Regions from separate parts of the Halomonas bluephagenesis genome, predicted to be linked through region 1. Evidence: predicted binding sites of a transcription regulator. Region 1 holds the regulator's gene; the other holds the start of a gene.
The links. Region 1 encodes sigma-54, which starts transcription at its own class of promoters, with help from an activator protein. Its sites were predicted from a motif close to TGGCACNNNNNTTGCTNT; they were not measured.
Positions count from the first base shown of each region.

Region 2: glnL (nitrogen regulation protein NR(II)) is a predicted target of sigma-54. The motif match lies at 2,982-2,999, and genes of this name have one in related genera.

Region 1 is NZ_CP133631.1:391,870-397,225, reverse strand. Features, by position in the region: gene REH51_RS01895 (HPr family phosphocarrier protein) at 1-229, opposite strand, end outside; gene rapZ (RNase adapter RapZ) at 288-1,202, opposite strand; gene ptsN (PTS IIA-like nitrogen regulatory protein PtsN) at 1,277-1,747, opposite strand; gene hpf (ribosome hibernation-promoting factor, HPF/YfiA family) at 1,752-2,060, opposite strand; gene REH51_RS01875 (RNA polymerase factor sigma-54) at 2,158-3,573, opposite strand; gene lptB (LPS export ABC transporter ATP-binding protein) at 3,679-4,404, opposite strand; gene lptA (lipopolysaccharide transport periplasmic protein LptA) at 4,484-4,987, opposite strand; gene lptC (LPS export ABC transporter periplasmic protein LptC) at 4,996-5,356, opposite strand, start outside.
Region 2 is NZ_CP133631.1:2,288,129-2,293,484, reverse strand. Features, by position in the region: gene REH51_RS10240 (ChaN family lipoprotein) at 1-390, shown strand, start outside; gene glnG (nitrogen regulation protein NR(I)) at 440-1,870, opposite strand; gene glnL (nitrogen regulation protein NR(II)) at 1,867-2,925, opposite strand; gene REH51_RS10225 (DUF4124 domain-containing protein) at 3,118-3,645, opposite strand; gene glnA (glutamate--ammonia ligase) at 3,757-5,163, opposite strand.

The DNA of each region.
Region 1 (5,356 bases):
TAGCCTCTAGTGCTTGTTCGGCGTCGTCTCCTTCGGCATGGACTCTCAGTTCAGTGCCACAGGGAGCGGCCAACATCAGTAGCGACATGATGTTGGCCGCATCTGCCATTTGCTGTTGTTTGTAAATGTGAATATTAGCCGAAAACTGTTGGCCACACTTGACGAGCTTAGTCGCTGCGCGGGCATGAAGGCCGCGCTTATTAGTGAGTGTTAACGTTCTTTCTGGCACTCTGGTTCCTTTTTGCCGAGTGGAGTCGTGAAGAAAAGGCGTTGGTTAGTCGCTGTGCTTATTTTGCGTTTGTTGAAGGCGAGGATGTGAATGGCTGCTGTTCACTGAGGGTGTAATGCAGGCCTAGCTCACGATGACGGAGTTGGATTTCTCCCGCTTGTTTAACCAGCATTTGCGCCAATTGTTCCACCATATAGACAGAGCGGTGTTGTCCGCCGGTACAGCCGATCGCAATGGTCATATAACTGCGTTGGCTATTTTGGTAGGCAGGCAGCCACTTCTCCAACCATGTCTGGATATCATTGCTCATCTCTTCCACGACGGGATAGCCCTTCAGAAAAGTAATGATATTGGCGTCACGCCCAGTGTATTGGCGCAGCGTTGGATCCCAGTACGGGTTTGGCAGGCAGCGCACGTCAAAGACTAAATCAGCGTCAAGCGGGACACCGCGTTTATAGCCAAATGATTCTAGTGTTAGGGTTAATCTATCCTCACGCTTTTGGGCAACCTGGTCGGTTATCCGGCGGCGCAGATCGTGAACCGACAGGCGAGATGTGTCGATCATTAGGTCAGCGAGATCACGGATGTCGAGCAGAGTTTCTTCTTCTTTATTAATGGCCTCTTCAAGCGTCATGTCGCTATCGCGCGTCAGCGGGTGACGTCGGCGCGTGGCAGAGTAGCGCTCAAGAAGAATTCGCGCATCGGTGGTTAGATAGATAACTTGAAAATGAATGCTTTTCTGACGCAACGATTCAAGCATTGCTGGCAGCTGCTTTAGTGCAGCTGGTAGATTGCGTGCATCGATACTAACCGCTAGTTGGGGGCGTTCCCCTTGCTCACGCAGTTCATCCACCAGCGAGCCGAGCAGCATAGCGGGCAAATTATCGATGGCATAATAGCCAAGATCTTCTAACGCTTGTAAGGCGATAGATTTACCGGACCCTGAACGGCCGCTAATGATCACCAATTGCATAGAGTTTCTCTTGGCATGCCAATAAAAATGGAGATAAACGTTGGGCTAACAAGCAGTGCTTAGCGGTGGACCATTTAGGTAACAGGCTGTTCGCGAATTTTAGCTGTTATAAGGTCCAAAAGTTCGCGTTGGCTAGCCGCTCTGCGAAGCTGCTGACGTGTGTCAACGCTGTTCATAATAGACGCCACTTGCCCCAATAAAGCTAAGTGAGTGTCATCCGCCTCTTCGGGTACTAAAAGGACAAATACAAGGTCGACGGGATCGCCATCAATAGCATCGAAATCCACAGGCTCAGTTAGCTTTAAAAAACTAGCGATGGGTGAGCTGCAGTGAGGGCTGCGTGCGTGAGGAATGGCAACGCCGTTGCCTATTCCAGTGCTACCCAGGCGCTCACGACCAATGAGGCGGCTGAAGACTTCTTGGCTATCTAGGCTAGGCGTATTTTGCGCAATAAAGGTGCTGAAAAATTCCAGCACCCTTTTTTTGCTACCCCCGGGGACGTCATACAGCACGCGCTCCGGGGGAAGAATGGTTTCCAACGTCATTGAGTTAACGCACGCCTGCGCCTTGGGCGCGAGCTTGTGCTTTTTCCTTATGTTTAACGAGTTGACGATCGATTTTATCCGCTAGTGCATCAATCGCAGCGTACATATCATTGTCTAATGCTTCTGCGTGTAAATCAGCACCTGCAGCATGCAGGGTGCAGGCAGCTTGCTGACGCTCCTTTTCAACAGATAAGGTCACTTGTACGGTGGTGATGTTGTCGTAATGGCGCTCAACGCGTTCCAGCTTCTCATTTACATAGTCACGCAAGGCGTCAGTCAGATCTACGTGATGACCAGTGATATTTACTTGCATTGACGTGCTCCTTATCCATCGGACTGTTCTTCGATTGTAACCCTTTTTGCGCTATTGCAAAGCCCTTAGACAGACTTTGTTCGTTAGCACTGTTTTATTAGCGTAAACGGCGGCGTTCGCTTGAAGAGGGTATACCCATTGACTCGCGATATTTGGCCACCGTTCGCCTTGCCACATTAATGCCACCCTCTTCCAATAGCGACACGAGGCGGCTGTCTGAAAGAGGTTTCCCGGGCGGTTCATCTTGCACCAGTTTTTTGATTCGAGCCCGGATGGCGGTGCTGGAGTGACTGTCACCGCCGTCCTGGCCACTGACTTGGCTTGAAAAGAAGTATTTGAGTTCGAATACCCCGCGCGGGGTATGGATATATTTCTGTGTGGTGACCCTGGAAATAGTGGATTCATGCATTTCCACAGCGTCCGCGATATCGGCTAATATCAGCGGTTTCATGGCTTCTTCGCCATGTTCCAGAAAGCCTATCTGGCGAGCTATGATTTCTCGACCAACCCGCAGTAGTGTATCGTTTCGGCTTGAAAGGCTCTTGATAAGCCAGCGTGCTTCCTGGAGATGCTCTTTTAAAAACTGGTTATCTTGGCTCTTGTCAGCCCGTTTAATGAGGCTTGCGTAGTCAGGTTGAATGCGCAGCCGTGGCAATGCCTCCGGATTTAGCTCCAGGTGCCATCCCTCGTTATCGTGTCGTACCACTAAGTCTGGTGTCACATAGCTGTCATCTGTATCGCCAAAGGCGCTTCCTGGCCGAGGATCAAGGCTGCGGATCAAGCGGATTACGTCATCGAGCTGATCATCATCCAGGCTTAAGCGTCGCTTTAACAAACGCACATCATCTTTACCGAGCGCTTCAAGAAATTGACGTACTAGACGCTTGGCTGGCATAAGCAGCGGTGTATCTTCAGGCAGTGAAGCGAGCTGCAGCATTAAGCATTCCCGCAGGTCGCGAGCAAACACGCCGGTGGGCTCAAACTGTTGAAGACGAAGCAGGGTTGTTTCAACTTCACGCTGGCTAAGGCCTTCATGTCCTTGGGCTTTAAGTCCTTCGCGAATGTCGTTGAGAGGCTGGGTCAGATAGCCGTTGGCGTCCAGCGCATCGATGAGGCTTTCAGCGATGGCATGGTCGCGAGGTGAGAAGTCCGTCATGGCGAGTTGCCAAAGTAAGTGACCATGTAAGCTTTGGCCAGCGGCTTGACGCTCAAAGTCAGGCCCCTCGCTGCTGGTGCCATGGCTGCCTATATCTTGGTAAGTGTCTGACCAGTCACTGTCAGTAGAGAGTTCGCTAGGAATGCTTTCGGACCACTCAGCTTCCTGGGGTTCACTAACGGCCTGTTCGCCGAACTCATCTTCCTGTTCAAGCATTGGATTGGCATCAAGTGCTTGCTGAATTTCTTGACGAAGGTCCAGTGTTGATAGCTGTAGCAGGGCAATGGCCTGCTGCAGCTGAGGTGTCATGGTCAGCTGTGTACCGATACGCAATTGAAGAGAAGCTTTCATGACCATCTGAGAACCACTCGTTAATCAGAAAGCTCCACCCTAGTGCGAGTTATGGTTTGGTGCAAGTGCAATAAGTATGCCACTAGCACTATTTTTGCTGCAGGTGACTGTTTACAGGCGGAAATCAGCCCCCAAATAAACGTCTCTTACCCTTTGGTTATTGAGGATTTCCTGGGGAGGGCCGCTGGCGATGATATGGCCGTCACCTACAATGTAGGCAATATCGCAAATATCCAGTGTTTCCCGTACGTTGTGGTCAGTAATCAATACCCCGATATGGCGTTTTTTAAGTGCTCGGATTATCGTTTTAATATCGCCCACTGAGATCGGGTCAACGCCGGCAAACGGCTCATCAAGCAAGATAAAGGCAGGCTCTGTCGCAAGAGAGCGGGCAATCTCAACACGCCTACGCTCTCCGCCTGAAAGACTCATGCCTAAATTGTCACGGATGTGGGTGATGTGAAAATCTTCCAGTAGTGACTCAAGGCGCTGCTCCCTGGCGCTACGGTCGAGCTCTTTGCGGGTTTCCAGGATTGCCATAATGTTGTCGGCGACGGAAAGTTTACGAAAAATAGAGGCTTCCTGGGGTAAGTACCCAATACCTGCCATCGCGCGTTCGTGCATGGGGGCATGTGTTAAATCAAGCCCATCAATGCCTACTTTTCCCGCATCAGATTTCACCAAACCGACAATCATATAAAACGATGTCGTTTTGCCTGCGCCGTTGGGGCCTAGCAGGCCTACCACGCTGCCTTGAGAGATCTCTAGGTTAATATCCTTAACCACGCGGCGGCGCTTATAGCTTTTGGCTAAGTGATGGGCATAAAGTGTTTTTATCGGTGCTGCTTCTGATGTTGGTTCTGACGCTGTGGTTTGAGGTGCTGGCTCTGCGCTATTTGTCGGCACTGGGCACTCCCTATTGTTCCGGCTGAAGAGTCATGCGGATACGCTGTGGTTCACCACCACTAACATCAGAGCGTGCCTGAACAACGCCTTGGTCGATAAAGTACTCTAACCGTCCGCCTTGAAAGCGGTCTGCCTGCTGGGTAAGTTCGGCTTGGTCAATCAGCTCTACTCGGCGCTCGGCAACATGATAAATAATCCGCTTTGCCCAGCCTTCCATCGGCCTTGCCTGGCCTTCGAGCTGGTTGCGTATATAGGCTCGCCCACCGGTTGCTACGGCGCGCGATAGTTCACCAGCATCGTTACGCTGAATTTCAACGCGATCGCCGCGCAGTTGCATATTGCCCTGTCGAATATCGACGTTACCGGAATATACGGCGGTGCCTGCTCGTTGATCGAGATCTAAACGGTCAGCCTCTACTTCTACGGGGGCTTGGCTTTGCGCCATGACCGGAAGCGCTGCCGCTGAGATGGGTAGCGCAATGGCGAAGAGTGCCGTGCGAATGAGAGCGTTCATCGCGACTCCTACTGGGAACGAGTGGCCGGCGGATGAACGCCGCGCACGTTGTTGGTTAAGCGGATCTGGCTATCATCCAGCCATACATCCATGCGTGAAGCGTCAATGCGCTGGGGCGGCTGCTGAAGTACGGTCTCGGCATCGCTCCAGGCATGACGGGTGATGCCATCATAGTGCAATAACTCTGTATTCAGCTGCCAGCCCTCATCAGGAGCAAGTAGTTGAGCGGAACCAGCCAGCGTGAGTAACTGCGTGTCAGTATTAAGGGTGCCGGTCTCAGCCGTGGCCCGCCATTGGCGCTCTTCACTATCAAAGAGTATTACCCTGGGCTGGGTGACGTCGGTCATCGCCGCTTGTGGGGTATGCACT
Region 2 (5,356 bases), 1.9 Mb from region 1:
CGTGAAGACTTCACCAGCGTGCCTGCCGAACAGCGGCATCATATACCTGCACCGTTACCACCAAGCGCTGGCTATGAAATGCGTTTAAAAGAAATCTTTGACCAGCATGCAATGGGTGACGACGCCCCCGCCATGCTGAGACGCTTTCTACAGGCTCAACTTAGCTGGGATGTTGCCATGGCCGAAGGGCTTGCTAACGCCGCCGCACAGGGCTCATTGGCCGTTGGCTTAATGGGCTTGGGCCATGTGATTTACCACGACGGTGTGCCACATCAACTTGATGGGCTGGGGGTGGAACACACTTTTAGCTTACTTCCCTGGTCAGCAGAAGCCTGTGAACCACCCGATCCCGCACTAGCCGATGCCGTCTTTGTGCTGCCAGCAGAGTGACCACTAACAGATTGGTCGCTACCAAGCTGTTTGCTCAAAGAATGACCGGTTAGGCATCATCTGCCAGCGCAGGCAGCAGCGTTTTTAATTTACGGGTCAGCGTATTACGCCCCCAACCGAGTAATTCTGCGGCTTTCCCTTTGCGGCCACCGGTATGTTTCAGCGCAGTTTCAATCAAAATACGCTCAAAATCCGGCACGGCTTCCTCCAATAAGTGGGTATGGCCTTCCGCCAGGGCGTGGTCCGCCCAATCCCTGAAAGCGGAACGCCAGTCGCCATGAACGCTGCTTTCAGAAGCATCTACAGAGCGCAGTTCCGGGGGTAAGTCCTCAATGAGAATTTCGCGACCGGAGGCCATTACCGTTAACCAACGGCAAATATTTTCTAATTGGCGAACATTACCCGGCCAGGGCAAACGAGTAAGGTGCGCTTCTGCCTCGGGCGTTAACACTTTGATATCTGTGGTCAACTCTTTGGCTGCTTCCGCTAAGAAATGACGCGTTAAACGCGGAATATCTTCCCGGCGCTCGGACAGGCGCGGCAAATGAACGCGAATTACGTTTAAACGGTGGAACAAATCCTCCCGAAATCGCCCATCATCGACTAACGATTCAAGGTTCTGGTGGGTAGCGGCAATAATACGCACATCGACTTTTACCGGAGTATGGCCGCCCACACGATAGAACTCACCGTCGGCTAACACGCGTAGCAAGCGCGTTTGCGTTTCGGCGGGCATATCACCAATTTCATCTAGAAACAGCGTCCCGCCGTTAGCCTGCTCAAAGCGCCCTTGGCGCTGTTGTGCCGCCCCAGTAAACGCGCCTTTCTCATGGCCGAACAGCTCGGACTCAATCAAGTCTCGGGGAATAGCCGCCATATTCAGCGCAATAAACGGCTTACCTGCCCGCGGGCTATGCTGATGCAGCGCCTGAGCAACACGCTCTTTACCGGTCCCAGACTCACCGTTAATCAACACGGTGATGTGGGAGTGGGAAAGCCGCCCGATGGCGCGAAACACTTCCTGCATGGCAGGCGCTTCACCAATAATCTCTGCGCTCAACCCTTCCGGCACGCTGACAGGGCGTTGACGCTCCCTGGCATGTGCTACCGCACGGCGTACCAACGCCAACGCTTCGTCCACATCAAAGGGTTTAGGCAAGTATTCAAATGCACCGCCTTGATAGGATGCCACGGCGCTGTCGAGGTCCGAATGCGCGGTCATCACAATCACAGGCAGGGCAGGGGGCGCGTCACGTACCCGCGACATTAAATCCAGCCCATCAATACCGGGCATACGAATGTCAGTCACCAGTACATCCGGTGGATTTTCTAATAATCGCTCCAGCGCAGTATCGGCACGTTCAATACACTCTACATCCAGGTCTGGCTGCGCTAAAGCCCGCTCTAATACCCAACGGATGGCGCGGTCATCATCGACAATAACCACTCGTGCTACATCGGTTTGTGTCGCCTCAGTCATGACGCTTCTCCGGTGAAATTAACAACCAATGGAATCAGTAAACGAAATTCGGTATGTCCAGGGCGTGAGTCGCATTCGATCAATCCTTGATGTTGGTGCAAAATCGATTGAGCAATCGATAGCCCTAGGCCGCTACCTTCAGCGCGCCCAGAAACCATGGGATAGAAAAGCGTTTCACGTAACGTTTCAGGTATGCCAGGGCCGTTATCAATCACCCCCCCCTCGCTAACTAATCGGTGACGTTCAGCACCCAGCGTAAATTGGCGGCGCGCGCGGGTGCGAAGTGTCAGCTCCGGCGAGGGTGTACCTGCATCACTCATGGCCTGCACCGCGTTTCGTGCCACGTTCAACAACGCTTGGATCATTTGAGATTCATCGCCAGAAAGGTCCGGCAAACTCGGGTCATAATCACGACGAATCTCAACATGCGGATGCTCGGCAATCAGCAGCGCTCGCACCCGCTCCAACACCTTATGAATATTGACTGGCTCATGTTTGACAATGCGATTAGGGCCTAACATGGAGTCAACCAAATCTCTGAGCCGATCCACCTCTTCCACAATAATATGGGTGAACTCACGCAGTGCCGGGTCATCCAGGTCGCGCTCCAATAACTGGGCGGCGCCACGAATTCCCCCCAGAGGATTTTTAACTTCATGGGCCAACCCCCGTGCCAGCACTTTGATGGTCTCTTGCCGGGTGGTTAGCGCTTCTTCGCGGGAAATCTGCATCAGCCGATCACGGGGCTCTACTTCTAACAACAGCTCATCGGCTGAGAGCGGCGTTACGGTGTAGTCCACCGTTAATGCCTCGCTGTTCAGCGGCGTAATGCGTGCTTCGCGCTGGGTATAGGGATGAAAGGCATCTCGCGCTTTGGCGAGGACATCATCAATACTCTCATCACCGCCTAACAGCGTATCTAAACTAATGCCCTGCACACGGCTAAAACTCACTGCCAGCAACGCTTCCGCTGCTGGGTTCATCCAGCGAACACGGAGTTCACCGTCTAGCAGCAAGACTGCGGTGGTGAGATGTTCAAGTAAGCGCTGGTACATGGCGTGTCCTGAAACGATGCTCTAAAAAGATAGTGTTGTTAACATTCAGAAGAGAAACTGCAAAAAGCGCGCCAATTAAGCATAAACGGCCATATGCACGGCTAATGAGCAGTGGGCGGGGGCGTAGCGAGCCGTTATAGCGCAGCCCGCGCGATCATCTCATCACTTAACGCACCATTATAGTGCACGCAGTTAATCAACAATAAAAATACTCACCGGATCAGTGCGGTGCTGAACACGCCCTCCACTGTCTAGCAGCTCGGCTTGCAGCTGATGCTGGCCAGTCGTTAGGCCAGCAAGCCAAAAAGCGTCGCTGTGCAGCGCCGACTGGCTTATCTCACCGTTCACCAACAATTGAATTCGATGATCTTCTCGAAGCGGTGGAACAACGTCTACGACCACCGCGGTGTGGTCTTTTCGAAGCGATGCCTCTGCCTGAGGAACCTCTATTGCAAAATGGTCATAGGGCATAAACGGCTGCCCTGGATGACCCTGGCGACGCGGTGACGCCGCGACTGGAGACGTGGAAACGCTAGGCAACGGTGCCAGCGTCATCGTTTCACCGCCGCGATCAGGGTTATCGGTAAAGGTCACGTTACCCTGCTCATCCACCACACGGTACACCGTTTGTGACTGCGCAGCGCTTACCCACAGGCACAGCAGTAGCGCAGCCCCTGTGGATAAACACATTTTGTGTTGCAAACGTAGACCACTCATCATTACTGGTACACCTTCTCAGTTTGCTACCATAAAAAACCCCCGCCGGAAGCGGGGTTTTCAGGCTAATCACACCGCAAAGGTGATTTTAGCAGCGGTTCTTAACAACCGTTCTTAGCAGCTGTAGTACATATCGAACTCAATGGGGTGAGTAGTCATGCGAATGCGCTCTACTTCTTCCATCTTGAGGTCGATGTATGCATCGATCATTTCATCAGTGAACACGCCACCTTCTGTCAAGAACGCGCGGTCTGCATCGAGTGCTTCCAGCGCTTGGTCTAGGCTGTTAGCAACGGTTGGTACTGACTTACCTTCTTCTGGCGGCAAATCGTACAAGTTTTTATCCATGGCATCGCCAGGATGAATCTTGTTTTTAATACCGTCGATACCGGCCATCAACAAGGCAGAGAACGCCAGGTACGGGTTGGCCGTCGGATCAGGGAAGCGCGTTTCTACACGCTTGCCTTTCGGGCTAGCCGTGTACGGAATACGGATAGAAGCAGAACGGTTACGAGCGCTGTAGGCCAGCATTACCGGCGCTTCAAAGCCTGGTACCAAACGCTTATACGAGTTAGTAGACGCGTTAGTGAAGGCGTTCAGAGCACGGGCGTGCTTGATAACCCCGCCAATGTAGTAAAGCGCCATTTCAGAAAGACCCGCGTACTCGTCACCCGCGAACTGGTTCTGGCCATCTTTCCAGAACGACTGGTGTACGTGCATACCAGAACCGTTATCGCCTACTAGCGGCTTCGGCATGAAGGTAGCGGTTTTGCCGTAAGCGTGGGCCACGTTGTGGATCACGTATTTCATTTCCTGAACTTCGTCAGCCTTCTTCACCAGCGTGTTGAATTTAACGCCGATTTCGTTCTGACCCGCGTTAGCAACCTCGTGGTGGTGAACCTCAACGGTCTGGCCAATCGCTTCCAGGGTGTTACACATTGCACCACGGATATCGTGGAAACTATCAACCGGGGGAACCGGGAAGTAGCCGCCTTTAACGCGCGGACGGTGTCCCAAGTTGCCGCCTTCTACCTGATTATTGGTCGCCCAGGCGCCTTCGTCAGATGTGATTTTGTACATAGAACCCTGAATGTCAGATTTCCAATGTACTTCGTCAAAAATGAAGAACTCAGGCTCAGGGCCAAAGAAAGCGGTATCGCCCAGGCCAGTGGACTGCAGATAAGCTTCTGCGCGCTTAGCAATGGAACGCGGGTCGCGGTCATAGCCCTGCATGGTGGCAGGCTCGATGATGTCACAACGCAGGATCAGGGTAGCGTCTTCAGTGAAGGGGTCGAGGAAACCGGTACCATCTTCAGGGCGAAGAATCATGTCGGATTCGTTAATGCCTTTCCAGCCCTCAATAGAGGAACCATCGAACATTTGACCGTTCTCGAAAAACTCTTCGTCCACGTCCCGTGCCGGTACGGTGACGTGCTGCTCTTTACCGCGCGTGTCGGTGAAACGCAGGTCTACCCATTTAACATCATGTTCTTCGATTAGCGCGAGAGTCTTGGCTGACATAGTGTCCTCCGGTATGAACGTGGCTTAAAGCTTATGACAGTAAGCTACCGATAAAAGAGTTATTAAACAAACCGGCTATTGTTGTAGCACGCCGAAAGGCATCTGCCTACGCCCCGCTAGCCGCTGCCTAATACTAAGCACAGAGCATGCCAACACTGCACCAATATGGCATAAAAAAATAACAAGCTATTGT